Regions from separate parts of the Peribacillus sp. NPDC097197 genome, predicted to be linked through region 3. Evidence: riboswitches for the same ligand, from Rfam matches in the RefSeq annotation. Region 3 holds a riboswitch; each other region holds the start of a gene.
What was found. A riboswitch is a leader RNA that binds a small molecule or an ion and turns the genes downstream of it on or off. The one in region 3 is predicted to bind S-adenosylmethionine.

Region 1 (7,847 bases), on a different contig from region 3:
GTCCGACGATTTTAGTCGACCAGCCAGCAAAATATCTCATATGCTCAATGGCTAGAGGGATATCCGCATTTGTAGTTTCACTGATGGGCTTTCCATTGTCCAGTGTTTCTAATTGCGCTAATTCTGTTTTATTTTCTTCCATTAAATCTGCTAGTTTATACATCAACCTGCTACGGTTAGCGGCGCTCATCTTGGACCATGGGCCTTCATCGAATGCTTTTCTTGCGGCTTTAACGGCTAAATTGATATCTTCTTTATCCGCTTCATATACATCTGCGAGTTTCTTGCCTGTTGCGGGGTTGGGAGTGGTAAAGGTCTTCTTCGAGGCACTTTCTACGAATTTTCCATTGATATAGAGCTTTTTAGGACCTTTTAAAAACTTGTCCAGCTTTCCACTTACTTCTAACGTTAGATTGGTCATTGTTTCCCTCCTGAATATAATGATTATATTGGGCAAAACATGATGACTTAATTGATAACGCTTTCATATGCCAATATTTATCATAAAATAAATAGGTGAAATATTCAATCATTACTATTCGACATTTTATTCTTAAATGGAAAAAGGCTTGAAATCAACGTTTTTTCTATTTGAGTAAAGAAAAGTGTCAAGACAGTTGTAAATACTATAGCGAAAAGGAAAATTAATAGGTAATATTAAATAGGAGAATATATTGGTAAGCGATCAGATTTTAGGAGGTTTATATGGAAAACAATGCGAAAGTGATATCGCAGCGTAAACTGCTGGGTGTCGCTGGTTTTGGATGGATGTTTGATGCACTGGATGTCGGGATGCTTTCTTTTATCATCGTTGCATTGAAACAGGATTGGAATTTAACGAGCCAACAGGTCGGTTGGATCGGAAGTATCAATTCTATCGGGATGGCAGTAGGGGCGATTCTCTTTGGAGCGATGGCAGACCGGGTTGGCAGAAAGAATGTCTTTATCATAACCTTATTATTATTTTCGATTGCGAGCGGTCTGTCTGCAGCCGTCAGTACGCTTAGTTTATTCCTGATTTTGCGTTTCTTGATAGGGATGGGGCTCGGGGGAGAGCTACCCGTTGCTTCAACACTCGTTTCTGAAAGCGTCGAGGCAAGTAAAAGGGGACGTGTTGTGGTACTCCTTGAAAGTTTCTGGGCGGTCGGCTGGTTGTTGGCGGCGCTCATCTCTTATTTCATCATTCCTGTATACGGATGGCGTGTGGCTTTGTTATTAAGTGCGGTTCCGGCATTATATGCTCTATATCTACGTTTGAAATTACCCGATTCTCCTAAATATACGGAGCTTGAAAAGAAACAGAGACCGTCTGTGCTGAACAACATGAAAATGGTCTGGCAAAAAGGGCACGCACGTCAGACACTTGTTTTATGGATTCTTTGGTTTTGTGTGGTCTTTTCCTATTACGGCATGTTTTTATGGTTACCAAGTGTCATGGTCATGAAGGGCTTCAGCATGATTCAGAGTTTTGAATATGTATTGATCATGACGTTAGCCCAATTGCCTGGTTATTTCTCTGCTGCGTGGTTGATAGAGAAGATGGGGCGTAAGTTCGTATTGATTACATATTTAATAGGAACGGCAGGTAGTGCATTTTTCTTTGGCTCCGCTGAAGGCTTATCACTCTTGATCGTATCCGGCATGTTCCTATCGTTTTTCAACTTAGGTGCATGGGGGGCGCTTTATGCGTATACACCTGAACAGTATCCAACCGTCATTCGTGGAACCGGGACGGGGTTAGCAGCTGGAGTCGGACGCGTCGGGGGCATTTTGGGGCCGTTGCTTGTCGGGTATCTAGTTGCTGGAGATACAGCGATATCGACCATCTTCACGATTTTTACAATCGCAATTTTAATTGGTGCTGTTGCTGTGGCATTTGGAAAAGAAACGAAGAATACCATTCTTTCATAAAGGAAGGAGGATGACTCGAAATGAGCATCCTCCTTCTATTAATTAGTGAATCTTTTTATAGTGTATGAAAGGAGTGTAGCCACGTCCATTGGATTTTTTGCCTGTGTAATGGCAGAGACGACCGCAGCACCGGCAATTCCACTTTTAGAAAGCCTGTTGATATTATCCGCTGTAATCCCACCGATCGCAACGGCAGGAATCGAGGTACTGTGACAAATTCTCTCCAGTTCCCCTTTTTTCAAAGCAGTTGCGTCTTGTTTCGTTTTTGTCGGGAATACAGAGCCAACACCAATATAGTCAGCGCCATTGTTTTCAGCTTCAAGGGCCTCCTCCAAGGTAGAGACGGATACTCCAATGATCATATTGTCAGGAACAAGGGTCTTGATGATGGGAAGAGGAAGGTCATCCTGCCCAACATGAATTCCATCCGCTCCTACAGCAAGCGCAATATCCACGCGGTCATTAATGATTAACGGAATCGAAAGTTCATCAAGGACCCCTTTTAATAGAGAAGCTTTTTGATAAAAAGTAAGGGAAGATGCCTGCTTTTCTCTAAGTTGGACGGCCGTAACTCCGCCTGAAACCGCCTCGGTGATGATAGTGGTCATGTCCTCGACGGCTAATGATTCTTCCGTGACTAAATAAAGGCTCAAATCAAATGGCACTTTCTTCATGCATTTTCACCTCGTATTTCCATATGGAATCATTCATTCCTGAGATGGCATCGATAATCCGTGTCCGGTATGTCCCTGTGCCATCATTTTTTTCAAGGGTTCTGGCAGCAAGCTCACCAGAGATGCTCATGGTTGAAATTCCTGCGATAGCAGCTGAATAGTAATCCTCCGTAATTCCGCAGAAGACCCCAATCAAGGCCGTCGACATACAGCCGGTGCCGGTCACCTTTGTTAAAAGAGGGCTTCCATTATCGATGATGGACGTACGTGAAGAGTCACTAACGGCATCCTTGGCTCCACTCACGACGACAACACTCTTCAGTTTTCTAGCAGCACGTAGGGATAGTTCTGCATTGCTCATGGAAAGGGGTCCTGAATCGACCCCTCGCGTGACGATATCGCCTCCCATTAGCCGATGGACTTCACTTGCATTGCCGCGAATAATCTGGACAGTGATTGAATCGAGCAGTTCCATCGCTTTCTCTGTTCGGTAAGGGGTGGAACCGACGCCCACAGGATCTAAAATTACGGGTATATGGCAATCGTTCGCTGTTTTCCCGGCAATCGCCATCGCCTCCAAGGGAACATCATCCAGTGTACCTAAGTTAATCACCAGTGCTTGTGCCAGTTTGACCATGTCCGCCACTTCTTTTGGATTGGAAGTCATAACGGGAGAACCACCAATTGCCAGGGTAGCATTGGCACAATCATTTGCAGTAACAAAGTTGGTGATTTGGTGGACGAGTGGTTGTTTCTTTCTCACTCTGCCAAATAAGTCTGCAACGGATGTATTCATGTGAAATCACTCCGTTCCTTTTTATAAAATTGATGGAAATGGTGAACGGGTCCGTGTCCCTTACCGAGTTCTAAGCTATTTCGTATCGCTTCTGAAATATAGATTTTCGCTTGTTCAATGGACGTCGCTAAAGGAAGTCCATTAGCAAGATTAGATGCAATGGCAGAGGAAAGGGTACAGCCAGTTCCATGCGTATTTTTCGTATGAATGCGTTCACCCTTGATCCAAGAGAACTCCTTGCCATCATAAAAGAGATCATTTGGATTTCCTGCTGCATGTCCTCCTTTCAGTAAAACAGCCTTCGGACCCAGTTCCAGAATAGCGGTACATGCCTTATAAAAGTCCTGCTTCGTCCGGATCGGGAATCCGGTAAGGACCTCTGCTTCCGGTATATTCGGCGTGACAAGTGTAGCAAGTGGAAGTAAATCGATTTTTAACGACGAAACGGCCCTCTCATCTAACAGATGGTGTCCACTTTTGGAAATCATGACAGGATCAAGGACGACGATAGCCGGTTTAAATAATTTTATTGAATGGGCGACGGTTTCGACCGTCTCCTTTGATCCAAGCATCCCTATTTTTACTGCGTCGACACGAATGTCTTCAAATACGGCCGCAATTTGATCGGTGATCACAGGGAGATCGATGGGCTGTACAGATCGAACTTCCAAGGTATTCTGTGCCGTAACGGCGGTGATAACAGACATGCCATAAACCCGATGGGCCGAAAATGTTTTTAAATCAGCTTGGATGCCGGCTCCGCCCCCAGAGTCAGATCCGGCGATCGTTAGTGCCCTTTTCATAAAAAAACCCCTTCATATAATGATTTTTTAAGAGAACTTTCAATAAAAGAAAGCCTATAATTGCGCCCGTTAAAGAACTAAGAAGAAAAGCTGGCAGAAAACCAAAAAGTGCCGCTTTTTTTCCCAATAATAAAAGCGCGATCGGATAACAGGCGATGGATCCGAGAATGCCTGTCCCCACTATTTCTCCCAAGCAGGCGTGTCCCATCCTTCTTGTTTTTTGGTAGAGGAAGGCCGCCAGCAGGGCACCAACCATGCTTCCCGGAAATGCAAAAATTGAACCTGTACCTGTCATGTTCCTGATAAGGGATACTAAAAAGGCCTGGGTCACAGCAAAAAGCGGCCCCAACATAACGGCTGTCATGACGTTGGTTACATGTTGAATAGGAAACACCTTCGCAAAACCAACAGGGATGTAAACGAATGAGCTAGTCAGGGTAGTGATGGCCGTGAACAAGCTAGTCAACGTCATTTTCCGTAACAAGTTACCAGTATCTAGCATTTAAAGAGGCCAATCCTGTTCGTTGTGAACCATGTCCCAAAATAAATATTCATATCGGGAGGTCATTAAAAAGTGTTTCTCTAATCTTTTCAATTCCCCCTCAGGCATATCTTCCGTCAGTTCGTCTAACAGCTTGGCCAACCATTTGTGCGCATCTGCGAATTCGGGGGATGCATACGATTGAATCCAAGCGATATAACGATTTGTTTCTAGTGCTGGACCATTTTGTTCTTTTAATAACGAGCCAATTTCATAGTAATCCCAGGCACAAGGAAGTAAGCAGGCAATAAGGTCGGCTAAAGTTCCATGATGGGCAGCATTGAGCATATAACCTGTATAGGCAAGGGTAATCGGAGTTGGTTCGGTATTTTCCAATTCCTCAGAACTAATTCCGAACTCCTTGCAGTAGCTCCTATGCAAATCCATTTCTACCTGTAGAGTCTCATTTAAAATACTCGCAAATTTGGTCATGATCTCAAGGTTAGTGGCCTTGATGGTCCCTAAGGCAAAAAGCTTGGCATAATCCATAAGATAGATATAGTCCTGCTTTAAGTAATAGGCGAATTTCTTTTCTGATAGTGTCCCGTCTCCAATTGCTTGAACGAAAGGATGAGTATGATTCTTTTTCCAAATTTCTTTTGAACGTTCGTGAAGTCTAGCACTGAAAGTTTTCATTTGGGTTTTCGCCATGATTTTTCCCCCTTATAATTCATTCACATACAAAGGAGGGGAGTGTCCAAAAATGAAGAACAGCCGCTTTCATATAGAAAGCGGCTGTTCTAGGAATGTACGAATCCCTTTTTCAACCTGCTTTCCTCCGCTGGTATGACCAGATCAGGTACAAAGGGTTTGATTCTCAGCCTATTAATGGCTCCCCTAGCAGTTTATTATTCAATTAAACGAAAACCCCGTTCCTGAAAACGGAACGGGGCAGATGGATGAAGTCAAATATACGACGACGATATCATCCACTTTCCTCCGCCGGCATCACCCGGATCAGGTTCAAAGGGTCCGGAACATCATTCCATCTCAGTCTTTTAGAAGACTCCCCTAGTGGTATTTCGTATGTGATTATTGTCATCATATCAGATAAAAAGGAAAATGCAACCTTTGAATCCAATAGAATTTTATGAGTATCTTGTGGCGTGAAAGGGGTAGTAGGATAAAATCCCCATTGGCAAATGGAGCATACCTAACCCACGGTCAATTGGAGGAAAATATAGTTATTAGCAAAATAGGGATATGGTCTTACCTTGTGCTAAAAGGGCACACGGAAAAATAATATAAAAATTAAAAATTAAAAATTATTTGAATGCAATTGACTTATCCTTGCAAGTGGGATAAAATCATGTCAAAATCATTTATATTCTGTATTCTTATCCAGAGAGGTGGAGGGACTTGGCCCTATGAAACCTCGGCAACAGACCCATCGGGGAACTGTGCTTCTTCCAACAAGCAATCGCTTGGAAGATAAGAAGAGACGAACGGACCTCTGTCGACCTCTTCTTGGATTAGAAGGGGTTTTTATTTTTGTCAAATAGGGTTTAAGAATCCCGTACAACAGGTATATATATTTTGGCTTTAGCAAAGCCTATAAGATTAGGGGCATTATATGTGGAAAATATGAATAAAAGGAAAGGGGCCATTCATATGGCAGAGTTTTTCGAGAAAAAAGAACAGAGGAGAGCATTGTTGATAGAAGAACTATTATCAAATGGTGTATACAAAACCTCTGATGAAAAGCATCTCTATGATGCTCCATTAAAAGCTCTTGAAGATGAATATAAGATTGTTATAGATAAATCAGGTAATGAGTCACCTCCAGAGTGCATGACTTAGTTAACCTATAGTGAACAATCAAAGAGAAAAAGCATTTGCTGTGTAAAGGCAAATGCTTTTTCTCTTTGAACTGACATAAAAAGTACAAAATAGAAAAATATAATGGGTATTTTGTCACATTTCACTAGTGAAATAACATATTTAAAACATGTAAAATGATTGATTTCGCCTAGTGCTTTGGTTATGATAAAAATGTAAAATAATTGAAAAATAGGAAGTGATTATATTGAAGCCTCCTCATATAACAACAGTTGAAAAAATTGAAGAAAAACGAAAAGAAATGATTATGTTAGCAAAAAATTATGGTTTGACAAGCAGGATGACCATTCAAGCAAGTCAAGAGTTGGATTCTTTATTGAATGCGGTCACACATATAAAATTCCTGGGAGTTTGTCGCGAATAATCAGTACATCCCACTAGACCATTCAAATCCAGGCAATCGCCTTTTGCAATGGAAGTCATGTAGTGACACGTTTACCAAGAATGACCAAATCGCGTTCCACTCCATCGAGTTCTGCTATTTTCGGTAAATGCGCCCATTTTTCAAAACCAAATTTTGAAAAAAGCTTAATACTTGGTGCATTGTGTGCGAAAATAAATCCAAGAAGTGTCTTAATCCCTATCTTCGGACTCACCTCTATAGCCTTTTGGATTGAAAGTTGTCCAATTCCTTTCCCACGGAACTCCTCATCTATATAGATGCTAATTTCAGCGGTAAAATCATATGCGGGTCTACCATAAAAAGATTGAAAACTCATCCACCCAGCTGTTTTTCCATCATGTATGATCATATATAATGGCCGTTTGAGAATATGATGTTCCTCAAACCATTTGAGCCGTGATTCTACTGTAACTGGTTCTGTATCCGCAGTGACCATCCTCGAAGGTACTGTAGAATTGTAAATTTCAATAATTTTAGGCAAATCCTCAAATATTGCTTCCCTGAATTCTATAAACTCCTTCATCATTAAGCTCCAATCCATTTATTATGGCATTCCAATCACCTGAGTACAGGTGCATCATGCAATTTAAGTTTTTTATTAGATTATTCGAATGTTAGGCTTGTCCTCTTTTTGGGTATTTAAAAATAAAATACTTCCTAGTGAATACAAAAGGAGAAGCAAAACAAATGAAGAAAATCGTTGGCTTATTTTTTATTGTACTTGTTATTTGTTTAGTTGCCTATGCGTTTCAGGCAGTAGATGCGAAAAACGATCAAAGAGTCATGGCATTTGGAGATTCTTTGACTTACGGAAAGGGCGATAAAGAAGGGGAAGGATATATTGATGACTTGAAACATAAAACGAATGATTCCGATTCAG
Region 2 (7,847 bases), on a different contig from region 3:
TTTTCTATTAAACTTGCCATCATCTTTGCCGTAATGGGGATGGAAACCCCCTCCGTTGTAGCCTTATTGATTATATCCTTGAATTTATCAAACATGATTTCCCTCCCTTGCCCTATGCAAAAACTCCGTTGAATCATCTTATTCAAGATTGGGTAATTGCGGAACGACCAATGACCGTCCCTCCCCTCACACTTACCATATTTTATCAGTATCTGCACGGTTCTAACAGGTTCCGCAAACCTTTTTGATTATCTGACCACCTTTAAATAATAAAACGCCACTCGGGATGACAGATGAATGACCGCTCAAACAAAATAATTTAAATTTTGTATTCGTCTTGCAAAACCACCCACAGCGTTCAAATTCTGGTAAAATTAATTCGCACTAAAATACCGTACGATAGAATAGGAGATTACATGATAAAAAAAGGCCTTTCACTAACCGTTATCCTCCTCTGCTTATTCGTCCTTGCTTCATGTTCAAATGATGGGTACCAGGATGCTTTGGACAAGGGGATTGAATATCTAGGAAAACGGGATTACCATCAGGCAGCCATCCAATTCGAATTGGCCTTAAAGGAGAAAAAAAGGGATGAGGATGCCTCCGCTTATCTAGATCAGGCAAATCATATGGATACGGCAGTCACTGCATATGAAGAAAAAGAATTTGATACTTCCCTTGAATCTCTAAATGCCGTCATTACGAATAAAAGCACGTTGAACACGTTGCAGACCGAAGCTAAAAAACTAAAAGAGGAAATCCTTGCTGATCAGGAAACAACTTCTTCGTTTGAAGACACGATGAAGATTGTGAAGGAACTTATCGAAAAAGAAAGTTACAGCTTAGCACAAAAGAAATTACAACTTTTAGAAAAAAGCTTCGAGTCGGATAACTTACTATCAAGCTATCAATCTGAGTTGACTAAACTTACGGAACAAGTCGATCTTGCCCTGAAAGACCAGGAAGAAACGCAACCAGAAGAAAAGAAAGTAAAGAAAACTGAAGATAAGAAAACCGTAGAAAAAGCCGACGGTCAAAAAACTGCGTACCAACTATATCAAAATGGCCGTTATGGGTTCTCCATGTACTATCCCAAAGGCTTAAATATGGACACCCCACCAACCAATGGTGATGGAGCCAGGTTCTATAATGAGGAATTTGAAATTACCGCCTTTGCTAGCCATACGAATATAATCAACGATGAAGAAACGATTGAAATGTATTATGAAGATGATTTGAAAAGTATCACAGAAGAAATCGCCTATCAGCGACTTACAGACGATTGGTATGTCATTTCCTACGAAGAAAATAGGAAAATTATCTATAAGAGGTACTACTTTAATGATCAAGTGGGCACTACCTTTATCATTACCTATCCCGCTAGCGAACAGGAGAAGTACGGTCCAATCACATCTCATATCGCAGAAACCTTCATCCCTTCGACCAACTCCTAACGGGATGAGACCGATGCCATGAACCGTCGAGATACGCTTCGGTTTATGGCTCTTTCTATTTTCTTCTTCAACCGGTGCGATGTCCAGCTTGCCTCTATAAAGAAGGTAAGTGGAATCGTTTAGACGTGTATTTATCCTGAGTAAAGTGGATGAAATGAATCCTGGCCATCATCAGATACCGCAGATTCTAGATTTAAAAGTTGAAGTACCCTTGAATTAGCCTCCTCATCAAAAGAAGCAGCCAGAGCTAAACGCCTGACTGCTTCTTTTATTTGGTTTCCTTTTATTCAAAATGCAAGGTATAGTCGTCTGCTTTAATCCATTTTAATTTCTTTGAGAAAACGTAGATTAGTACAAGGTTCAACACAATCGGAAGAATGAAGAAAATGATGACCATGATGGATATGTTACTGAAAATCCATCCGCCTTCCGCCAGTTTCATGTAGTTCAAGGGACCGACCAATCCCGATAAACCAAATCCAGCACTATACGGGGTCCCTTGTATGTTTAACAAACCTGCCAACGCACCAAGAATAGCGGACGTGATTAACATGGGAAACGCAATTTTCGGTTTCATGAAGAAATTCCTCATTTGAATCTTAGGGGAACCCAACACATGGGCTAAAGCCGTCCCTAATGAATTCGCTTTGTAGCTTGCAATGGCTAGGCCCACACCAGCTGCCACGATTCCTAGGTTGGCCGCACCAGATCCTATACCTGAGAGCATAATGACCGTCGCCACCCCAACCGTTGAAATGGGAGATAAGATAATGAGACAGAATATAACGGAAATAATGGCTCCCATCAAAATGGGCTGCAATGACGTCACGTTAGCGATGCCGACTCCTAATAGTCCCGTAGCGGATTTTACGTATGGCAGAATTAAGTATCCAATCATTCCTGGTACCAAGATACTTAAAGTCGGCATCAAAAGAATCGCATACGCCTTTAATCTATCGCCAATTAGTTGCAGGAACAATACGGTCAATGCCGCGGTAATTCCAGTATTGATTACAACGCCAATCCCATTAAGGGCAAACAAACCATCAGCCGTTTTCTGGATGGCGCCACTTCCGACCATGGCCGCGATCCCGATACTGGCCGTTTGAATGGATGATAGCTTGAACGAAATCCCGACCATCACCCCAATCATGACAGGTAACAAGCTCATCACGAAAACGGTGATATCGAATATATGCTGTAACACGGGAAAATGTGGAATCAATAGTTTAAGTATTTCCCCTAACAAAGCATTCGGAATTAATGAAACGACAATCCCTATGCTCATCCCCGTTAATAATTTATTAAAAAAATCTCTCATCTGAATAATCCCCTATCTCGCTATAATGTATACAATTATAAGAAATATTCTGACAATAGTCAAAGGATTTTTTTAACACTTCACCGCGAAAGTGTATAAAAGTATTTTAACTAAGAGAAACTTACTTTCTAATAACGATTATATTCTAAATTATCTGTTTTCTATTGACCTTTACTAATACTACCTGTATAGTCGTAATTAATTGAATAGTTCATATTCTTATCCAGAGAGGTGGAGGGACTGGCCCTTTGATACCTCAGCAACAGACTTTACTGTACTGTGCTAATTCCAGAAGTGTTCAACTTGAAGATAAGAAGAGAATATAAGCATTGCTGATTATACCTCTTCTTTTTTGAAAGAAGAGGTTTTTATATTTTAATAAGGAAAGTAGGAATCTACCATGTCTATCACTTTAACGAAAGCTCCATTCAAAGCCGACCACGTAGGAAGTCTATTAAGACCAGAAAGTATACATCTGGCAAGAAAGCAACGGAAAGAAGGAATCATTACCGCAGAACAATTACGCGAGGTTGAAACGAAGGAAATCAAGCGTATCGTCGATAAGCAAATAGAAATCGGTTTAGAGGCAGTGACTGATGGGGAATTCAGACGCACCTGGTGGCACTTTGACTTCTTGGAACATTTAAATGGAATCGAAGGGTATGTCACGGAAAAAGGCCTCACATTTGATGGAATTGAAACAGAACGTTATAACGTTCGGAATACAGGAAAAATTTCTTTCAACCCAGATCACCCCTTTATTAAAGACTTTATTGAGTTTAATGAAATCGTGGACGGACGGGCTGTGGCGAAACAAACCATCCCTAGTCCCAATCAATTATTTGCGGTAGGGGTCCATAATGAAGAAATCTATCCTGACATCGAAGACTATGCAAAAGATATTATCAAAGCCTATCAAGATGCTTTACAAGCCTTTTACGATGCCGGTGTACGTTATTTACAATTAGATGATGTATACATAGCCAGGCTTTCCGCTCCGGACTTCCAGTTCAAAGAGGGGAAATATACAAGGGAACAATTAATCGATTTAGCATTGCGCGTGATTAATGGGACGTTGGAGGGAAAACCAGAGGATTTGGTTGTCACGACTCACCTTTGTCGTGGAAATTACCAATCGACTTGGGCTTTTGAAGGCAGCTATGCCCGTATCGCCCCAACTCTATTGGCCAAGGAAAATGTAGATGGATTTTTCTTGGAATACGATGATCACCGTTCAGGGGATTTTAAACCATTAGAACACATTCCAAATGACGGCGCACAAGTCGTTCTTGGCGTGGTTACTTCGAAGAATGGCGAACTTGAAGATAAAGAAACCGTTAAATCACGTATTAAAGAAGCGGCACAATTCGTGCCACATGAACACTTGTGCTTAAGCCCTCAATGCGGATTCGCTTCCACACATCTTGGCAACAAGCTAACGGAAGAGCAGCAATGGGAAAAGTTAAAATTCGTTGTGGATGTCGCCAAAGAAGTATGGGGATAAGAACAAAAAGGGACGAGCCTATGCTCGTCCCTTTATTCAACAACATCGATCGTCCTCATCCTCTTTCTTCCCCACTACATCATCTGTCACCTTATCATCGAGCTGGTTCTTCAATGTCAATTCTGCGGCCTTTCCATCACTTGGCGACCCATCGGAAAAATACATCGGAAATAAGGAAAAGAACATAATATAGAAAGAGAAATATATGAATTGGTACCAGAGGACCGACTTCTCCAAGATTCCCTGATAAACCAAACTATATATCAACAACATGCTAATTAGGTTAAAGAGGGCTCCCCCTAAGTAAATCAAACTATTCGTGAACTTATTATCATATTTTAATCCCTTGAACTCACAATGCCCATTCCAAAAGTAGTATTTTCTCACTTCTATATTGCAAAAGGAGAAAATCTTATCTCCACATCCGATCTTGATTTTTTTCTCTGTACCGCCAAATAGTGTGACAAAGAATAGATGCCCACCTAAATGAATGAGCGTGACAACCGGTAAAATCAGAAAAAAGGAAAAGAGAAATTTAGTGATATCAGACAAACCGAACATGCCAATCATCCTCCTTATTTGAGCTTGGTGTATACAGACAAGTCCTTATTCGAAGGATGATACTCTCTTACCCGGTGTGGATACGTTATAACTAGTAAATATTCACATGTCTTAAGGGACTCCCCCTTTAACCCACAAAAAAACCGACAGATCATCTGCCGGTCCATCCGTTGCTATCGCTCCAATTCAAGAGTGCCAAAGACCTCATCATTACTTTGTCCCGGCTTCATCCCAACATGTTTATACTCTGGAGTGAAGACCGATGTTTTGATGGGACAAGCCATCTGCCTCTGCATGTTTCCTTCTCCATCGGGCACTTCGACTATCATGCCACGCGCTTGCAGTTGCGGGTGATTGGTCGCTTCAGAAAAAGTCAGCACCGGTTCGACACAAGCCTCGAAATCTTCGAATATGCCCTGCCATTCTTCAAATGTCTTTTCAAGAAATGCATGCTTGATGATCCTTTTGAATTGGATGCTACTTTCCGCATCTTGCTTCATGCTTAACTCGAACAGTTCAGGCTGTCCGATTGCTTCACATAACACTTCACGGAATGATGGCTCCAAGCTTCCAACCGAGAAGTAACGGCCGTCTTTCGTTTCATAAAAATCATAAAATGTTCCGCCATTCAATACCAACTTTTCCGGTTCAAGCTCCAATCCACCCTGTAAATGTAGGGGGGCAGATATCGCATTCAAAGCAAAGCTGCAATCGGTCATGCTAATATCGATGAACTGACCTTCACCCGTCCGCTCCCGGTAGATGACTGCCGACAAAATCCCGATGACAGCGTGCATGGAGCCTCCTGCAAGGTCGGCTATTTGTGTTCCATTTTTTGCAGGTCCTCCTTTTTGCGTACCTGAGTAACCGGACAATCCCGCTATCGAAATATAGTTGATATCATGACCTGGACGATTCTTGTAGGGACCAGTCTGACCAAAGCCAGTAAGCGAACAGTAAATCAACTTTGGATTGATTTGTTTTAATTCTTCGTATCCCAGCCCCAACCGATCCATGACACCCGGCCGGAACTGTTCAAGGACAATATCATATTCCTTCACTAGATTCTTTACGGCATCAATCGACTCCTGCCGTTTCAAATCAAGGGCAACCGATTTTTTTGAACGGTTCAAATATTGATCGACTCCCCATGTATCAACCTTGGCCGGCCGTTCTACCTTCAACACTTCCGCTCCTAAGTCTGCAAGCATGAGCGTAGCGAATGGCCCTGGCAAAAGTGTCGAAAAGTCTAGCACTTTCAGATTGGTCAACAGTGTCATCGTTCATGCACCTTCCTTTTCTACCAAATGGATGCATTCTTCCTCAGTTGGGATTTCTATCTTTTATACTCATTCTTCTTCCACCCTTTCGTTTCCTGCAAAACAACATTCACATCCAATTCAATGCGACTAACATTGGTACATGTTCAATTTAAAATAATAAAATAACCGGAACCATGTCTGTGAACATGGTCCGGAAGTTTTCAGTCATACTTTTCATCAAAATTAATTTCTACTTCTTCGAGCTTAACGAATCTCGTTTTCCTAATCAGTTTATACCCAAACCAGAGGGCGAGAAAAAGAGGGATTCCTAAGTATGCCGCCACCACACTTCCCCAATCGATATGGTCCGAAAAGAACGCTTGGATATTTTGAGCCAAGATGACGACCATTCCAATCGTAATGGCAAATATCGTCCCGATTGGAAACCATAAAGCCTTGTACGGCAGCTTATCCAATGAATGCCCTTGTAACACATATGCCTTACGGAAGCGATAATGGCTTATGGAAATGCCCAGCCAGAAGATAAATCCCGTTATCCCGATCGCGTTCATTAGCCATAGATATACGGTGCCATCACCGAATATGGAAGCCAAAAAGGCAAGCATTCCGATGGAACATGTTAAGATCATACCCGCCACTGGGACACCTCGTTTGTTCAGTTTGGCAAAAATCCGGGGTGCTTGCCCGGCTTTAGCCATCGAATATAACATACGGGTAGAGGCATATAAGCTTGAATTCCCCGCAGATAATACCGCAGTTAAAATCACGGCGTTCATCAGGGAAGCCGCAAAGGCTACTCCCGCTTTCTCAAATATGAGCGTAAATGGGCTGACCATAACATTCTCGCCTTGTAAACTTGAATTCGTATAAGGGATAAGCAGCCCTATCACGAAAATCGCCAATATGTAAAAAAGGAGAATCCTCCAGAAGACGCTTTTAATGGCCTTCGGTATATTTTTAGCTGGATTTTCACTTTCCCCAGCTGCAACACCAACGATTTCCGTCCCCTGAAAAGAAAAACCTGCTGCTATGAAAACGATGAATACCCCCATGAACCCACCTGGAAAAGGAGCATCGTCCACTGTGAAATTTTTAAAGCCTACCGCTTCCCCTCCCATAATGCCTACAATCATGAGTAAGCCGACAATGATAAAAATGATGATGGCCGTCACTTTAATGAAAGAAAACCAATATTCCCCTTCACCATAGCCTTTGACAGAGAGATAGTTCAATAGAAAAATAAGCACTAAAAATGAGAAACTCCACAATAGTGATGGACTATCCGGAAACCAGAATTTCATGATGATGGTCGATGCGGCTAACTCAGCCGCTATAGTCATGGACCAGTTGAACCAATATGTCCAACCCAAGGCAAATCCAAAGGCAGGATCGACAAATTTCGTTCCATATGTACTAAATGACCCACTGGTTGGCATAAAGGCAGCTAGTTCCCCTAAGCTTGTCATGACAAAGTACACCATGGCCCCGACCAATGCGTAAGCAAGTAGAGCACCGCCTGGTCCCGCTGTATGTATGGCAGCCCCACTGCTAAGAAACAATCCTGTTCCGATGGCTCCTCCAATGGAAATCATCGTTAAGTGACGAGATTTCAACCCTCTGTTTAACCCCTGTTCTTTTTTCGGTGTTTCGACTGGATACTCAAAGACTTCCTCTTCGCGTTTTACTATCATATGTACATCCCCTTTTGCTTTTGCACGCAGTTC
Region 3 (7,847 bases):
CCAAGTAACTGAGCTTTCTTTCAAACATTTCCTTTCCGTTCGGGACATATCCGGCATGGCAGCAAAAGACCTCTTTAAAATCATACTGAAGCAGTTTCTTGATGGATTCCATGATGACCGGGATAGATTCTTCCCTTAAAACTAGCTTCGTTTTCGGCGTTACAAACAGGTCACCCGAAAACAGCATGCCATTACTATGGTTCAGGTAAACCATATGGTCCCTCGAATGCCCTGGCGTAAAGATTGGCTCCCATGTTTGAGTGCGTGAATGGACGACCCCTCCTAATGGTTCTGCCTTGAAGGCATCCCTATCTCCCCAAAAAACTCTACGGTAAACGGGATATTCTGCATCCTTTGCACAAATATCGAGGGACATCGGATGAATATAGATGGGAACGTTCCTATGTTCCTGTATCCATGCGGCCCCACCCGTATGGTCCTCATGATAATGCGTCAGCGCAACCATATCGTAATCAGCGGTTTCAAAGAATGGAGTAAGTTCCTTCAACAAGATTTTTGCACCCGTATCAACTAACATGCCATCGGTTAAGAACACATTCACGCTCATGCCTGATTTGTTTCCTTCCGGTGTCCCTTTTACGCAAACCACATCGTTTATCGTTTTCATTTCCAGCATGACTTTCCACCCCAATCATTTTTTTGGAAAAACTCATCATCCTTTATTTACTAATTTACTTACAATAAATGTATTATCTCTCCATACTTTTTACAAGTATAATATTTTTTCTAATGATGGGAGTGATCAAAGTCCATATTCTTACGCAGACAGGCCATGTAAGATCCGGGACGTTCCGTGTAACTTAGCAAATGGCCACTATAATCTGGGCAAGTAGATCGTTTGATTCATAATCTTGATAAAATTCAAAAAATAATTGACATTACTGTATTTAACAAATAATATAGATTATATTAAAAAAATAATAAAATACTAAAATAGTAATTAACTTATCAAGAGTGACTGAGGGACCAGGCCCTATGACGTCCGGCAACCGCCCCACATCGGGAATGGTGCCCCTTCCTGCAGAATGAAATACCATTCTGAAAGATAAGACGGGATATAATTTCGCTGCCTCTTTCTGAATGATAGAGGTAGCTTTTTTATGTATAAGGAGGATAGCATCATGATTGAAATTCGTTCAGTTCGAAAGGAATATATCTCGAAGAATACCCGAGTTATCGGAGTGGATAATGTATCTTTAACCATTCAAACGGGAGAGGTTTATGGGATTGTCGGGTATAGCGGCGCGGGAAAGAGTTCATTGATTCGCTGTCTGAATCTTCTTGAGCGTCCGACCAATGGTAGCATCATCATCGATGGCGTCGACTTAACAACCTTATCAAGCCAGGAGCTTCGCAAACAACGCCAGAAAATCGGCATGATATTTCAGCATTTTTCCCTAGTCAGTTCCAAAACGGTTTTTGACAATATCTCCTTCGCCTTGAAAGCCGCCCATCAACCAAAGGAGGTCATTACTAACCGCGTTCTGGAACTTTTGGATATCGTTGGCCTTCGGGATAAAAAAGATGTTTATCCGGCTCAACTCAGTGGCGGACAAAAACAGCGGGTAGGCATTGCACGGGCCTTAGCGAATGACCCTACCGTCCTATTATGTGATGAAGCGACATCAGCCCTTGATCCAACCACTACGAAGTCGATCTTACAGTTGTTGAAAAAGATCAATAAAGAACTGGGCATCACCATCGTGCTGATCACCCATGAAATGGAAGTGGTCAAGGAACTGTGCCATCGTGTCTCCGTCATGCAAGATGGACGAATTATTGAAGATGGCCCTGTTTATGAAATATTTTCACAACCCAAACAAGAACTGACTAAGCAGTTCATCAGCAGCGTGCTGGATTTTGAACTTCCTCCCCACCTTATAAGGGAAAACAAAGGAACGATTATCAAAATACAATTTGAAGGGCAAACCGCTGGTGAATCGATTCTCTCGGATACTCTACAAAACTATTCTGTCAGAGGGAATATCCTGCACGGGAAAATTGAATATATCCAGGATATCCCTCTAGGAATCTTGATCATCGAATTGATTGGTGAGCCTGAAGAAGTGCAAGTAGCCCTTGAATACATAATAAGCCGGACCCGATCCGTGGAGGTGTTAAAGCATGTCACTGCTTGATTCCATCATCAATATTTTGCCTGACCTTAATAAAGCCTTTCTGGAAACGATTTATATGGTCGGAATTTCCCTTGCGGTTGCCCTCCTGATTGGACTGCCTCTAGGAGTATTGCTGTTTACGACGACCAGGAATTTGTTCTTTGAAAATATCACGTTGAATCGGTCCCTCGGTTTCGTGGTTAATCTAGTCCGCTCGATTCCGTTTATCATTCTTTTAGTCGCTTTGCTTCCTTTAACCGAATTCCTTACCGGGTCAACGATTGGACCGCTAGCGGCTTCCGTTTCCCTATCAGTCTCCGCCATACCTTTTTTCGCTAGGATCGTAGAATCTACATTGAGGGAAATAGATAAGGGAGTGATCGAAGCCGCGATCGCCGTGGGCGCTTCCCCATGGATGATCATCAAGGATGTGCTTCTTCCTGAAGCAAGGCCTGGAATCATCCAAGGCGTGACATTAACGACGATATCACTCATCGGCTTCTCGGCTATGGCAGGAACAATCGGCGGAGGAGGAATCGGTGACCTCGCGATTCGTTTCGGCTATTACCGTTATGACAACACGATCATGATCACAACGGTGGTCGTTCTGATCTGTCTTGTCCAAATCATCCAAATGATAGGCGATAAGGCCTCTCACTATGTAAACAAACGATAAGATTCATGAATGTTAACGATGACACTACATTAAACAAGGAGGAATTTTTCATGAAAAAAATCACTTCATTATTATCTATATGTGCATTAGCCCTTGGGTTGTCAGCTTGCGGAAATGACGATGCGACAACTAAAACGGAGGACAAGAAAGAATTAAAAATCGGGGCAACGACTGGCCCTTATGCCGACATGGTCATAGAAGCCATACAACCCGGACTTGAAGACCTTGGCTACAAAGTGGACATCGTCGAATTCAGTGATTATATCCAGCCGAATAAATCACTTGGTAATGGTTCGATCGATGCCAACCTCTTTCAGCATAAAGTGTATATGGATAATTTCGCAAAGGAACATGACTTAGAGCTCTCTGACCTTATTATTGTTCCAACGGCACCGATGGGCATTTACTCCACGGAATACAAATCATTGACCGATATTAAAAATGGTGCGACCATCGCCGTTCCCAATGACCCAGTCAACCTCTCCCGTGCACTTAAAGTTTTATTGGATGAGGGCCTGATTGACGTGGATCCGGATGTTGATCCATTAAGAATATCTGAGAAAGATGTAACAAAGAATCCGAAGAACATTCAATTCGAACCACTGGAATCGGCACAATTACCTCGTGCAACGGACAGTGTTGACCTATCGGCCGTTCCTGGTAACTTTGCGATTGCCGCCAAAATGGACCTTCAAGATGCTCTTGCATTAGAAAACATGCCAGATACGTATCGCAATGTCGTGGCTGTAAACACTAAGGATAAAGACGCCCAATTTGCAAAAGATATCAAATCAGTTGTAGAAAGTGCCGAATTCGAAAAGGTGATTGATGACAAGTTCCAAGGCTTCGGTAAACCCGATTGGATGAAATAAGGAAACAGCAAGTATGGGTCTGCTCCTGTCTGGGGCAGGCCTTTACTGATTAACAATACCTACGAACGCAGTCATTGTTTTCTTTTCCGCTTTGCCCTTTTTGGATATAATGGAATGGAAAGAAGGTGAACATGATGCTTAATAAGCTTAAACATACATTCCCAAACTCCCTTTCAGATAAAAAAGATGCACAGGACATCTCGGCATATTTCTGGTTGGAAGATCCATTCGGCCATACAATTGGCATTCCCCGCTCAGACATATCGGCGGAGGGAATCCGTTTGCTTACGCTACTCTTTGACACTCCATCACTCCAAAGTCCAAACACCTCCACTACCCAAAAAACTACTTGGAATGATTTTTTATTTGGGCCGCGTGCCTCCCAGCCCCTAACGAACTGGGAGAATGTCCGGTTCACCTACTTTAACCTGGCCCATGGGGATTTTTCACACGATCATTTCGAGGAAGCGATTCTCTCATTCGTACCATCCGATTCCATCCTGGTCTGGGAGAATGAAACGGCGGGAACCTTAATTGAATCAGACATGGATGAACCCTTATCGACGCATGATTTTCTCGCCATCTCATCTACACTCGAGAGTGACTTTTACGTGAAGATCAGGGTCTATGCCGGTCGATTTCACCCTGTCGATGCGGACCTTCATCACCATCTGATACAAGAGAGAAAATGTTTCACACTTTCTTTGCTCCATCTATCCGATGTTAAGGTGACGGAATTACCCAATATTATCCCCTACGCACTCATGAATGCCTGTACTGACATGGATAAAAGATGGTACATCAATGAATTGCTTGGCAAGACGCGGCAGGATCATGAATTGATCAAAACGGTTAAAACGTATATCGAATGTAATTCCAACGCCTCATTGGCAGCTAAACAACTTTATATCCATCGGAACAGCCTGCAATACAGGATAGATAAATTCGCTGAAAAAACAGGACTGGATGTACGGAATTTTCCGCATGCTTTGGCTGCCTACCTCCTCATTCTCTTAAATGAGCAAAAAGGATAATTATCCCTTTTGTGCAGTGTGCCCATATTTATTTCAGTATTGATAGAGTAGACTATAAATATCATTACGAATTTAGGAGTTTAAGAGGAGGAATAGTTCATGGCAGAGTTAGTATTGGATCATATCTTCAAGATTTATGATAATAAGGTGACAGCCGTTAAAGACTTCAACCTTAGCGTGGCCGATAAGGAATTCATTGTTTTCGTCGGACCCTCGGGGTGTGGAAAGTCGACCACTTTAAGGATGATTGCCGGCCTTGAGGACATCTCCCAAGGGGATCTTTTTATAGATGGCAAGCGGGTCAATGATGTGCCTCCAAAAGATCGGGACATTGCGATGGTTTTCCAGAACTACGCTTTATATCCTCATATGACCGTCTATGACAATATGGCTTTTGGACTGAAGCTAAGGAAAACGCCGAAGAAGGAAATCAAGCAACGCGTCCATGATGCTGCCAAGATCCTTGGACTTGAAGACTTCTTACAACGGAAGCCTAAAGCCCTTTCTGGCGGGCAGCGCCAGCGTGTGGCACTTGGAAGGGCCATTGTTCGGGATGCCAAAGTCTTCTTGATGGATGAGCCCCTTTCCAACCTTGATGCAAAACTTCGGGTACAAATGCGCGCAGAAATCGCTAAACTGCACAAACGGATCAATACAACAACGATTTATGTCACCCATGACCAAACAGAAGCCATGACCATGGCCACCCGGCTTGTAGTCATGAAGGATGGCATCATCCAGCAAGTGGGTGCACCGAAAGATGTCTATGAAAAGCCTGTAAATGTTTTCGTAGGCGGATTCATCGGCTCACCTGCCATGAACTTCTTTACAGGTACCTTGCAGGATGGATTCATTCAAATTGGGGAGCAAACACTTGAGGTGCCTCCTTTCAAAATGGATACGCTTCGTAATCAAGGCTATATCGGAAAAGACATCATTCTTGGCATCCGGCCTGAGGATTTCCATAACGAAGAAACGTTCATTTCCGCATCGCCCACTTCAACATTCACGGCTCAAGTCGATGTGGCCGAGCTAATGGGTGCCGAAATCATGCTCTATTCGACATTCGCCGGACAGGACTTTGTTGCCAGGGTGGATGCCAAACATATCATCCAGGCTGGTGATGCCATTGACCTGGCCCTTGATATGAATAAAACCCATTTCTTTGATAAAGAGTCCGAGCAACGTATTTTTGACGAAGAATCAGAAATGGAAGGCAACCAGCAAACGAAGATGGCTTAAGTAATTACTTTTTGATTTGGATTTGCATCCAAATGGGGGAAGCCTTATCGACCAAGGCTTCCCTCAACTTATTTCTCAAATCGAACCAATGTCTTTTCAGGCATTTCAATCGAATCAACATTCAATGTATCCATTTTTAACGTTAACTCACCTACTCGTTTTTCTTTCTCCTCCCCTACCCAGCAACTATACAATTCGAAATACTCACCTTTCTCAAGATAGTCATTCATCATTTCACATAATGCCGTAAGCTTCTTTTTTGATTCAAAACACTGGCTTGGACTCATATCTTTTGAAATTTCAATTCCCCAGTCGGATGACACTTCATAAACAAACTGTGCCGTGAATTGATACTTTTTTACATGTTGTTTGTCGTATTTACTTGAAAAACAATCTCCAATCTGAATTAAGGCGTTATGCTCTTCATCTTCACTAAGACGGAGTTCCACGTTACACCCAATATAGCTCGCTAAACTCACATTACATGCTCCTTTATACTCCTCTTTTCCTCGATATATGGACGATCCGCCGAACTATTCTATTCCAAAAACTTACCTCATCCACTTCTATCGACCCGCTCCACGTTTCTTTTTTCAGCTTCATTATCCTGCGTCTAATCGCCTGCCTACCACGAAGCAATAAGACTTTAAAATATGGCATTCACGTTCATCACTTCATAACGATTCATGAGGTAGTCCTCCCATCCAAGGTAGGGATCTTAATTAGCCCAACGCTTCTTCAACATTCCATTCAACTTTTCAGATCCGAACAGCATGGCCATCACATAAACCAGAGCAAAGTACGGAAATACATCAAGCGTAGTGTACGAAGCAATTAACCCTAGAAAGGGCGGCAAAAGGGTGGTCCCCGTGTATGCCACAGCCATTTGATATCCTATGATGGACGGTGAATGGGTTTTACCGAACCTGGCGGGGGTCTCATGAATCATGCAAGGATAAATGGGGGCCAAGCCCAATCCGACTATAACAAAACCGACAAGCGACATCGTAACCGGCAAGGGCAGGATAAGGAGTACCGTCCCAATAAGTGCTGCAATCTGTCCCAATCGGATCATGAGCTGATGGTTGGTGACCTTCAAAAGAATAAATCCTGTTATAAGCCGTCCTAGCATAATACCCGTATAGAAAAAAGAGACCCCTTGAGCGGCCAAAGCAGCTGACATGCCCTTGCTATTCACAAGATAGCTGCTTCCCCACAGTCCTAACGTTGATTCAACGCCGCAATAGAAAAAGAACGTGAACAATGCATACTTGACTCCTTTGATTTTAAGCGGCCTTTCCTTGGATACCCGTTCTTCCAAGTAATCCGGATTCACTGTGCTACCTTCATCGATTGGCACCCTCCGAGAGACTAGCTTCCATAATGGAAGGGTTAACACGAGTAAAAGGGCTAGGGTGAACTGGATATAGGAAATGGTTACATAACCAGCTCTCCATGTGCCTTGATTAGCCATATAATAAGACATCATGATGGGTCCTATGCTTGCCCCCACTCCCCAAAAGCAATGAAGCCAGTTCATATGATGGGCTTTATAATGCAACGCCACGTAGTTATTCAGCGCAGCGTCGATAGCTCCTGCACCCAGCCCCAAAGGGATCGCACAGATAATAAGCCAATCCAGAGAGGGAGAATAGGCAATGCCAAATAAGGCCACCGCTGTCAGGGCCACACTTATACACGTGACCTTTCCCGTCCCCAGTCGTTTATTTAACCAGCCGCTAGCCAGGCTTGAGAAAATGGTCCCTGCTGCAACAATCATATAAAGTAAGCCTGCAGTCTCCAGTGGCTGGTCATAATCAGACTGCATGACCGGCCAGGCAGCACCCAGTAAGGAATCTGGAAGACCCAGGCTTATGAAAGCCAA
Region 4 (7,847 bases), on a different contig from region 3:
CAGTTTCCACTGTATAATCTTCCAGTCTAAGGTTTTCATTCACTTCTTCCCATGATAAGGGAGTGGCTACCCCGGCGAAATGATTTCCACGAGGGGAATAAGGGACGATAATGGTTTTCCCTTCACTATGTTGGACAAAATCGAGATAAAGTCGATTTTGTCGATTTTTCTTCATTCTCTCTAAGGTAAAGTCATTTGGAAAGGAGCTTATTAAGTATTGACCAAGAAAATCAGTGAAAATATGTGTCTCTTTATAAGTAAAAGTATCTTCCGGTAGTGGAATATGAATCTGTAATCCCTTATTTCCTGAAGTTTTTACGAATGCTTCTATATGTAATGGAAGCAAGACTTTCTTTATTTCAAGAGCGGCATGAATCGCCAAGTTAAAATACTCAATCGAGGGAGGGTCAAGATCCAATACAATTTCATCTGGTTTAGTAGAGCCAGCTTTCTGAAATGGTGCATGGAACTCCAAGGCAAGTTGGTTGCCAAACCAAAGCAATGTTTCCAGTTCATTACATAGCATATACTCGATGTCTTCATTCAGGAACGTTTGAATCGATGCGGGCGCATACTCTGGCTTATTTTTTTGAAAAAAACGTTCAGGGTTCATTGCGCCATGAGGGTAACGAATTGTTGTCAGAAGTTTGTCGGCTAGAAAAGGCAAGAAATGAGATGACACCTCCCGTAAATATTGGAGGTATTCAACTTTTATCACCTTTCTATCCTTAAATGCCCAAATCGGTTTATCTGGTGATGTTATATGGACCGACTCCGGAAAAGTAAATTGACTGATAAGGAACCTCTCCCAAGTACATTCACTTGGTATCGTTTGCAACAGCCACTGGGAAAACTGAGGCTCCCGTAATTCATTTTCTTCATGAACATGCAGAAATTGCACTTCGATACAAATGGAAGGATGGAGGTAAAAGAACTTCGCATTCTCTTCGACGGCATTTTTTTTAATCAATTCGTGTAAAATGGTTTTATCCTGGGCACTCATGCCATTTTTGACGCTCCCAATCGGGGTAATTACACCGTCTTTATAAACGGAAATTGAAATATATCCGTTTTCTTTATGAAGAGCAGTGATAAAGCAGGGGAATACCCTCCAATTTTTCACCTTGATCCAGGAGGTTGACCGTTTTTCGTGCCATATGCTGTTGATGTTCTTGGCTACAATCCCTTCCCCATCCATGAGAATGACCTTGTTCATCGATTCATTTGCAGTATCATAGTTTCCAATCAGTTGGATTGGGCTTTCTTCATGGGGGCTAGGATTTTCTGGGAAATGAAGTTTCTTTCCTAAGCCCTTCAACAAAGCTTTCCGTTCCGACAAGTTTTGTTTGGTAATGTCTTTTCCATTTAAGGTTAGTAAGTCAAACACTATGAATCGGCATGGGGAGAGGGTGGAAGCCTCGGATATCAATGTTTGGTTTCTCAAACGTCCACGCCACTGTATCTCGGAAAAGTCTGCCTTGGCTTCATTGGTTAGCCAAACTAGTTCTCCATCTAGTTGAAGGGGAAGTATACCTTCGAGGTTCAAGGTTTCTAGGAATTCACCGATTTCCGGAAAAAGAGGCAGCAACTCTTTTCCGTTCCGGCTCGTCAGCTTTGCCACTTTACTTTCTTCAATCGTTAAAATGGCCCGAAAGCCATCATATTTGACTTCATATATCCATTCCTTAGAACAAGGAGCTTCTGGATGATAGGTGGGCAACATTGGTTTTATCACATTTTTCCCTCCGTTCATTGCGTTTATTAGTATTTTCCCCATAAAATCTTAATTTTAAGAGTTGAGATATAATTTTTTTGAAAGAAATGGGAATGATAATAACAGTGAATCAATTAATCAACGATGAGGTGAGGAATTTGCATACAATATGGAAAGGCAGCATTTCTTTTGGTTTGGTGAATATCCCGATAAAGCTTCATGCGGCAACGGAAGATAAGGATATATCCTTACGAACTTTGCATAAGGAATGCCATTCACCGATAAAATACGAAAAGGTTTGTCCAGTTTGCCAGAAAGAAGTAGGCAAGGATGATATTGTTCGTGCGTTTGAGTATACAAAAGGAAAGTTTGTTGTCCTAGAAGACAATGAACTTGAGCAATTAAAAAAACAAAATGAAGATAAGGCAGTGGAAATCATTGATTTTGTTAAAATAGAGGAAATTGATCCAATCTATTTCAACCGAAGCTATTATATGTCTCCAAACGATGGCGGTACAAAAGCCTATTCTCTTTTGAGGGAAGCACTCTTGGAGTCAGGCAAGGTTGGTCTCGCTAAAATCATCATTCGTTCCAAAGAACAAATGGCTATCCTTCGGGTCGTGGATAACACATTGTTGATGGAAACCATTCATTACCCTGATGAGGTTCGTTCTGCAACCGACGTTCCTAATATTCCTGCTAATGATGCCATTGCAAAAAAAGAAATCGATACGGCCATATTATTAATTGATCAGTTGACATCGACGTTTGATCCGACTAAATACAAAGATGATTATAGAACAGCTTTGCTTGAATTGATTGAATCAAAGAAAACTGGCGAGAAAACCATTACAGCAAAATCTAAAGAACCCGTGGCCAATAATGTGACGGATTTAATGGCAGCTTTACAAGCGTCCATTGACAGGACGAAGCCGGAGAAAATGGTTGTAAAGAAAAAGACGACACGCAAAAGAGCGGAGCCTAAAAAGAAACAAGCGTAAAAAAAGCCTGAGCGAAATCTATCGCTTAGGCTTTTTTTGTTTTATCCTAGAGGTAGCGTGATAAATGAGGGAAAAGGTGGTGTCCGAGAATGCATAACTTTTTTAGCATACATATTTCAAAAAAACTTCTTTATATTGCCATGATGGCTGGTTTAATCCTAGTTTATTTTTTCATTTTTATTGAAATTGTGGAAGAACTGAAGGAAGGGGAGTTAATCGAATTTGATAAAGTCCTTATCAATTTCATCCAAGTGCCCTTTAGTGAACAATTTATCAGCTTTGTGACTACGCTCACATTTTTTGGGTCGGTGACATGGATAGTCGTACTAATTGGTATATTTGCCTTGATTTTGGCCTTATACAGAAGAAAACAGCTTGCTTTATACTTAATAATCACTTCAGCAATGGGTGGGGTATTTAATTGGGGGCTAAAATATCTTTTTCAAAGGGAAAGACCCGATATCGCTCCATTATTATCCGTTTCCGGATATAGTTTTCCTAGTGGTCACTCTATGGCTTCGGTTATCGTTTACGGAAGCATTGCAGTTGTATGTTTACGAATCGTCAAAAGTAAATATATGAACGGCATTATATGGTTTTTGGCTTTTTTGGCTTCATTGGTCATTGGATGGAGCCGCATTTATCTAGGGGTGCATTACCCGAGCGATGTTGTGGCAGGTTTTGTTGCCGGAGCTGCTTGGCTAACGATATCGGCATGGCTGTTACGATACCTGGAATATAAGGGGCGAAAAAATAGAAGCTAAGGGGAAAATGAAGGCATAAGAAAATCACCAAAATTATCAAAAAAGTGGTGTACTGTGAGGAAAGTAATGATCGCACCTATAAATTTTCATTAAAAGAAGGTCGCCTGTTCAATTTGGTAGTTACTTGTTAGGTATAAATAATTAGTAAGGATCTACAGTTTTCCACCCTTTTTAAAAGGAGACAAAAAAATTCGCCCCCTAAAGAGCGACAATGAGGAAATTAATCGTGAATCAACATATAGGCGACGGATTGTCTTTTTCGACTATATATTGTGTTCATATTCTATCATAATTAATTTGGAAATAGCAACTAAATTACTAAAACAAAGGGATTATTTTTATATCATTCTCTTTTCACATCGAATTTTATACCTAGTAAAGAGGTTATTGCTTTTTTTTGGTATAATCAAATAATTGAATAGATTGAATATAAAGAATGTTTCTTTATTGCAATCTGGAAATTTAAAAGAAATGGAAGATGTCCAATGGAAAATCGTAAAATCATGTCTCTTCAAATTGGGATGCCAAAAGAGGAGGAGCTTTCGGGGGTAAAGATCAAAACGGCAATGGATAAGAAGGCCATCGACTATATCACCGTAACAAAATCAGGGATTGATAGGGATGGAGTGGGTAACAGAAAGTTCCATGGAGGGCCTGACCGTGCTCTATGTTTTTATCCCTTTGAGCATTATGATTTATGGAATCGAACATTCAATAAGCAGCTTTCCATCCCTGCATTTGGGGAGAATTTGACGATTGCTGGAATGACTGAACGTCAAACGTTTATAGGCGATATCTATCGCATTGGCGGGACCGTTATTCAGATTACACAGGGGCGTATTCCTTGCTCGACCATCTCCCACTTTAACAAAGAGCCAGAGTTTTTGAAATTGGTGATGGACACTAATCTAACTGGCTATTTTGCTAGGGTTATACAAGAAGGGGTAATTGGCCAACAAGATGATATCGTGTTATTGGATCGGCTTCAAGATAAGGTTACGGTACTTTATGCAACGGATGTCATCCTTCATAAGCGTGATGGGGAGGAGGGGGCAATGTCCTTGCTTTCCATTGAATCCTTGTCGGAAGAATGGGGAGCCTTGCTTTCTAAAAGGATGTATCGTTAAAAAGTCTGAAGAAAATGAAAAAATGATAAATATACTCTTGAAATTATCAGATGATTCATGTAAATTAAATATAAATAAATTTTGAAATGTTTAGAAAATTAAACTTAATAAATCTTATCGAGAGAGGTGAAGGGACTGGCCCGATGAAACCTCAGCAACCAGCCTAGGCAAAGGTGCTAAATCCAGCAAGCAGAGCTTGATAGATGAGGAGAATGTTTCGAAAAAAGCCTTCTTCTTTGAGAAGGTTTTTTTTCTTTACTCTCACACTCATAGAAACCGACAAAAACCATAGTGTTTTTAAGAGAGGGTGTACTAATTGGATTTTCGTAGTGAATTGAAGGAAAGAATGCTAGTTGGAGACGGCGCGATGGGTACGTTGTTGTACTCCTATGGAATCGATCAATGTTATGAGGAAATAAATTGCACCAATCCTGATAAAATTGAGTCTATACATAGGGCCTATTTAGAAGCGGGTGCAGATATTCTGCAAACCAATACATATGGTGCCAATTTCAATAAATTGAAACGGTATGGGCTGGAGGAAGAAGTCAGTCGGATCAATCGCCAAGGAGTCAGCCTTGCTAAACAAGTAGCGAAAGGGAAGGCTTATGTTTTTGGTACAATTGGGGCCCAGCGTAGTATACGTAAATCGGATTTAAGTATAGAAGAAATAAAACGGGGTTTTCGAGAACAATTATACAGTTTGCTCCTGGAAGATCCCGATGGAATTCTTCTTGAAACATTCTATGATTTTGAAGAGCTTGAAACGGTGCTTCAAATTGCTAAAAAGGAAACGGACCTGCCGATTATTGCAAATGTATCGATGCATGAACTTGGAAATCTTCAAAATGGATTTCATTTGAATGAAGCTTTTCAAAAGCTAGAGTACCTAGGTGCAGATGTCGTTGGGGTGAATTGCCGTCTGGGCCCCCATCATATGATAAGGGCACTGGAAGAAGTGAAATTGCCTATGCAGGCGTCGATTGCCATCTATCCTAATGCAAGTCTTCCAGATTATGTGGATGGGAGACTGGTCTATAAAGCGGAACCAGAATATTTCGGTTCAAGTGCACTCGAATTACGAAAACAAGGAGCAACCATTATAGGGGGTTGCTGTGGTACGACACCACTACATATACAAGCTGTGAACGAAATGATTGGCACTTTAGCGCCAGTCAAGGAAAAAATTACGAAAGCTCGACATATAGAAATTATTGAAGTGAATAACCAAAAACAAGAATTAGCTCTTCATGAAAAGGCAAAAACGGATAGAACGATCCTAGTTGAGCTTGATCCACCGAAAAAGTTAGGAATCGAAACGTTTATGGCAGGAGCTGAAGCCTTGAAAAAAGCTGGGGTGGATTCCATTACTTTAGCTGATAATTCACTTGCTTCACCAAGGATATCGAATTCGACCTTAGCCAATTTATTAAAGGCTGAATTAGGGGTGAATCCGATGGTCCATATTACGTGCAGGGACCGAAATCTTATTGGGTTACAATCCCATTTAATGGGATTGCATACGGTCGGGCTGGATGAAGTTTTAGTTATCACTGGGGATCCTTCTAAGATTGGTGATTTCCCGGGGGCAACGTCTGTCTATGATTTATCTTCATTCGATTTGATAAGTCTGGTTAAGCAATTCAATGAGGGCTACTCCTATTCCGGACAAAGTCTAGGGAAACGGGCTAATTTCAAGATTTCCGCAGCTTTTAATCCAAATGTGAAATATCTCGATAAGGCTGTTCAGAGAATGGAAAAGAAAATCGCTTGCGGTGCTCATTCGTTTTTGACACAGCCAGTTTATTCAGTAGAACAAATAGAAGAAGTCTATCAGGCGACAAAACATTTGGAAACACCGATTTTCATGGGGATAATGCCCCTTACCAGTACGAGGAATGCCGAATTCATCCATAATGAAATACCGGGGATTAAATTACCTGACAGTGTACGGAAAGCAATGGCCTCAGCGGGAGCTGATCCAGTAAAATCAAGGATTGAAGCTATAAATATAGCAAGGGAATTGGTAGACGCAGCCCAAGAGAGGTTCAAGGGAATTTACTTAATAACGCCTTTCTTACGCTATGAAATGACAGCGGAACTTACTACATATATTAAGGATCATGATCGTAAACAAACATCTGAGGTGGCAGGACATGAGTAAAAGAGAAATTAACGTGCAATTACAATCAAAGATTCTTCTTCTTGATGGAGCAATGGGCACCATGATTCAAGCTGAAGATTTAACGGCCGAGGATTTCGGTGGAGAACAATACGAAGGGTGTAATGAGTATTTATCGTTAACCCGTCCTGAAATCATTCAAACTATCCATGAAAAATATTTAGCGGCAGGTGCCGATATTATAGAGACTAATACCTTTGGTGCCACAAGCTTAGTGCTGGAAGAATATCAATTAAGCACGCTTGCATATGAACTTAATAAAGTATCGGCAGAGCTTGCCGTAAAAGCATGTGAAAAATATTCAAGTGATAATTGGCCCAGGTATGTAGCGGGTTCCATGGGACCAACGACAAAAACTTTATCTGTTACAGGTGGAACGACTTTCGATATATTGACCGATTCATATGAGGAACAGGCACTTGGCCTTATAGACGGTGGGGTAGACTTATTACTCGTGGAAACCTGTCAAGATATGCTCAATGTAAAGGCGGCCTTTTCTGGAATTAGATCGGCCATCGCTAAAACTGGCAAGGAAGTACCGATAATGATTTCAGGAACAATCGAGCCGATGGGAACGACGTTAGCCGGTCAGTCCATAGAGGCATTTTATTTATCGGTAGAGCATATGAACCCTCTGGCTGTCGGTTTGAACTGTGCGACAGGCCCAGAGTTTATGATTGACCATATCCGTACTCTAGCAGATCTATCCGACAATGCGATTAGCTGTTATCCAAATGCAGGATTGCCTGATGAAGAGGGGCATTACCATGAATCTCCCACTTCCCTAGCCGAGAAAATGAAACAATTTGCAGAAAAAGGCTGGGTCAATATCATTGGTGGCTGTTGTGGTACTACTCCTGAACACATTAAAGAGCTCTCAAGAGTTCTTAAAGATATTCAACCACGGAAATTACCTGAGGTTGCACATGGTCATGCCGTATCTGGCATCGAGCCGCTTATTTATGACGACTCAATGCGACCCCTGTTTGTCGGAGAGCGAACGAATGTCATTGGATCTCGTAAATTCAAGGAATTGATTCGTGCTAAGAAATACGAACC

Region 1: linked by a shared signal. The riboswitch ahead of ACQKL6_RS10360 (Fur-regulated basic protein FbpA) and the one ahead of ACQKL6_RS18200 (methionine ABC transporter ATP-binding protein) in region 3 are both predicted to bind S-adenosylmethionine.
Region 2: linked by a shared signal. The riboswitch ahead of ACQKL6_RS20080 (5-methyltetrahydropteroyltriglutamate--homocysteine S-methyltransferase) and the one ahead of ACQKL6_RS18200 (methionine ABC transporter ATP-binding protein) in region 3 are both predicted to bind S-adenosylmethionine.
Region 4: linked by a shared signal. The riboswitch ahead of ACQKL6_RS03215 (bifunctional homocysteine S-methyltransferase/methylenetetrahydrofolate reductase) and the one ahead of ACQKL6_RS18200 (methionine ABC transporter ATP-binding protein) in region 3 are both predicted to bind S-adenosylmethionine.

The regions. Positions count from the first base shown of each region.
Region 1 covers NZ_JBNNST010000006.1:169,453-177,299, forward strand. The annotation lists gene ACQKL6_RS10325 (aldehyde dehydrogenase family protein) at 1-421, opposite strand, end outside; gene ACQKL6_RS10330 (MFS transporter) at 706-1,911, shown strand; gene thiE (thiamine phosphate synthase) at 1,950-2,585, opposite strand; gene thiM (hydroxyethylthiazole kinase) at 2,566-3,381, opposite strand; gene thiD (bifunctional hydroxymethylpyrimidine kinase/phosphomethylpyrimidine kinase) at 3,378-4,184, opposite strand; gene thiW (energy coupling factor transporter S component ThiW) at 4,153-4,686, opposite strand; gene tenA (thiaminase II) at 4,687-5,376, opposite strand; TPP riboswitch at 5,482-5,574, opposite strand; TPP riboswitch at 5,643-5,748, opposite strand; SAM riboswitch class I at 6,060-6,163, shown strand; gene ACQKL6_RS10360 (Fur-regulated basic protein FbpA) at 6,262-6,525, shown strand; gene ACQKL6_RS10365 (aspartyl-phosphate phosphatase Spo0E family protein) at 6,752-6,928, shown strand; gene ACQKL6_RS10370 (GNAT family N-acetyltransferase) at 6,984-7,490, opposite strand; gene ACQKL6_RS10375 (GDSL-type esterase/lipase family protein) at 7,655-7,847, shown strand, end outside.
Region 2 covers NZ_JBNNST010000026.1:8,876-16,722, reverse strand. The annotation lists gene ACQKL6_RS20095 (hypothetical protein) at 1-95, opposite strand, end outside; gene ACQKL6_RS20090 (hypothetical protein) at 417-1,454, shown strand; gene ACQKL6_RS20085 (PTS transporter subunit IIC) at 1,738-2,775, opposite strand; SAM riboswitch class I at 2,992-3,091, shown strand; gene ACQKL6_RS20080 (5-methyltetrahydropteroyltriglutamate--homocysteine S-methyltransferase) at 3,176-4,279, shown strand; gene ACQKL6_RS20075 (hypothetical protein) at 4,316-4,840, opposite strand; gene ACQKL6_RS20070 (CaiB/BaiF CoA transferase family protein) at 5,014-6,120, opposite strand; gene ACQKL6_RS20065 (amino acid permease) at 6,324-7,814, opposite strand.
Region 3 covers NZ_JBNNST010000018.1:54,652-62,498, forward strand. The annotation lists gene ACQKL6_RS18195 (MBL fold metallo-hydrolase) at 1-637, opposite strand, end outside; SAM riboswitch class I at 964-1,073, shown strand; gene ACQKL6_RS18200 (methionine ABC transporter ATP-binding protein) at 1,143-2,159, shown strand; gene ACQKL6_RS18205 (methionine ABC transporter permease) at 2,146-2,814, shown strand; gene ACQKL6_RS18210 (MetQ/NlpA family ABC transporter substrate-binding protein) at 2,865-3,686, shown strand; gene ACQKL6_RS18215 (PucR family transcriptional regulator) at 3,821-4,720, shown strand; gene ACQKL6_RS18220 (ABC transporter ATP-binding protein) at 4,820-5,962, shown strand; gene ACQKL6_RS18225 (hypothetical protein) at 6,031-6,441, opposite strand; gene ACQKL6_RS18230 (MFS transporter) at 6,681-7,847, opposite strand, start outside.
Region 4 covers NZ_JBNNST010000002.1:172,744-180,590, reverse strand. The annotation lists gene ligD (DNA ligase D) at 1-1,735, opposite strand, end outside; gene ACQKL6_RS03230 (Ku protein) at 1,873-2,715, shown strand; gene ACQKL6_RS03225 (phosphatase PAP2 family protein) at 2,805-3,479, shown strand; gene ACQKL6_RS03220 (MOSC domain-containing protein) at 3,965-4,606, shown strand; SAM riboswitch class I at 4,718-4,816, shown strand; gene ACQKL6_RS03215 (bifunctional homocysteine S-methyltransferase/methylenetetrahydrofolate reductase) at 4,923-6,770, shown strand; gene metH (methionine synthase) at 6,763-7,847, shown strand, end outside.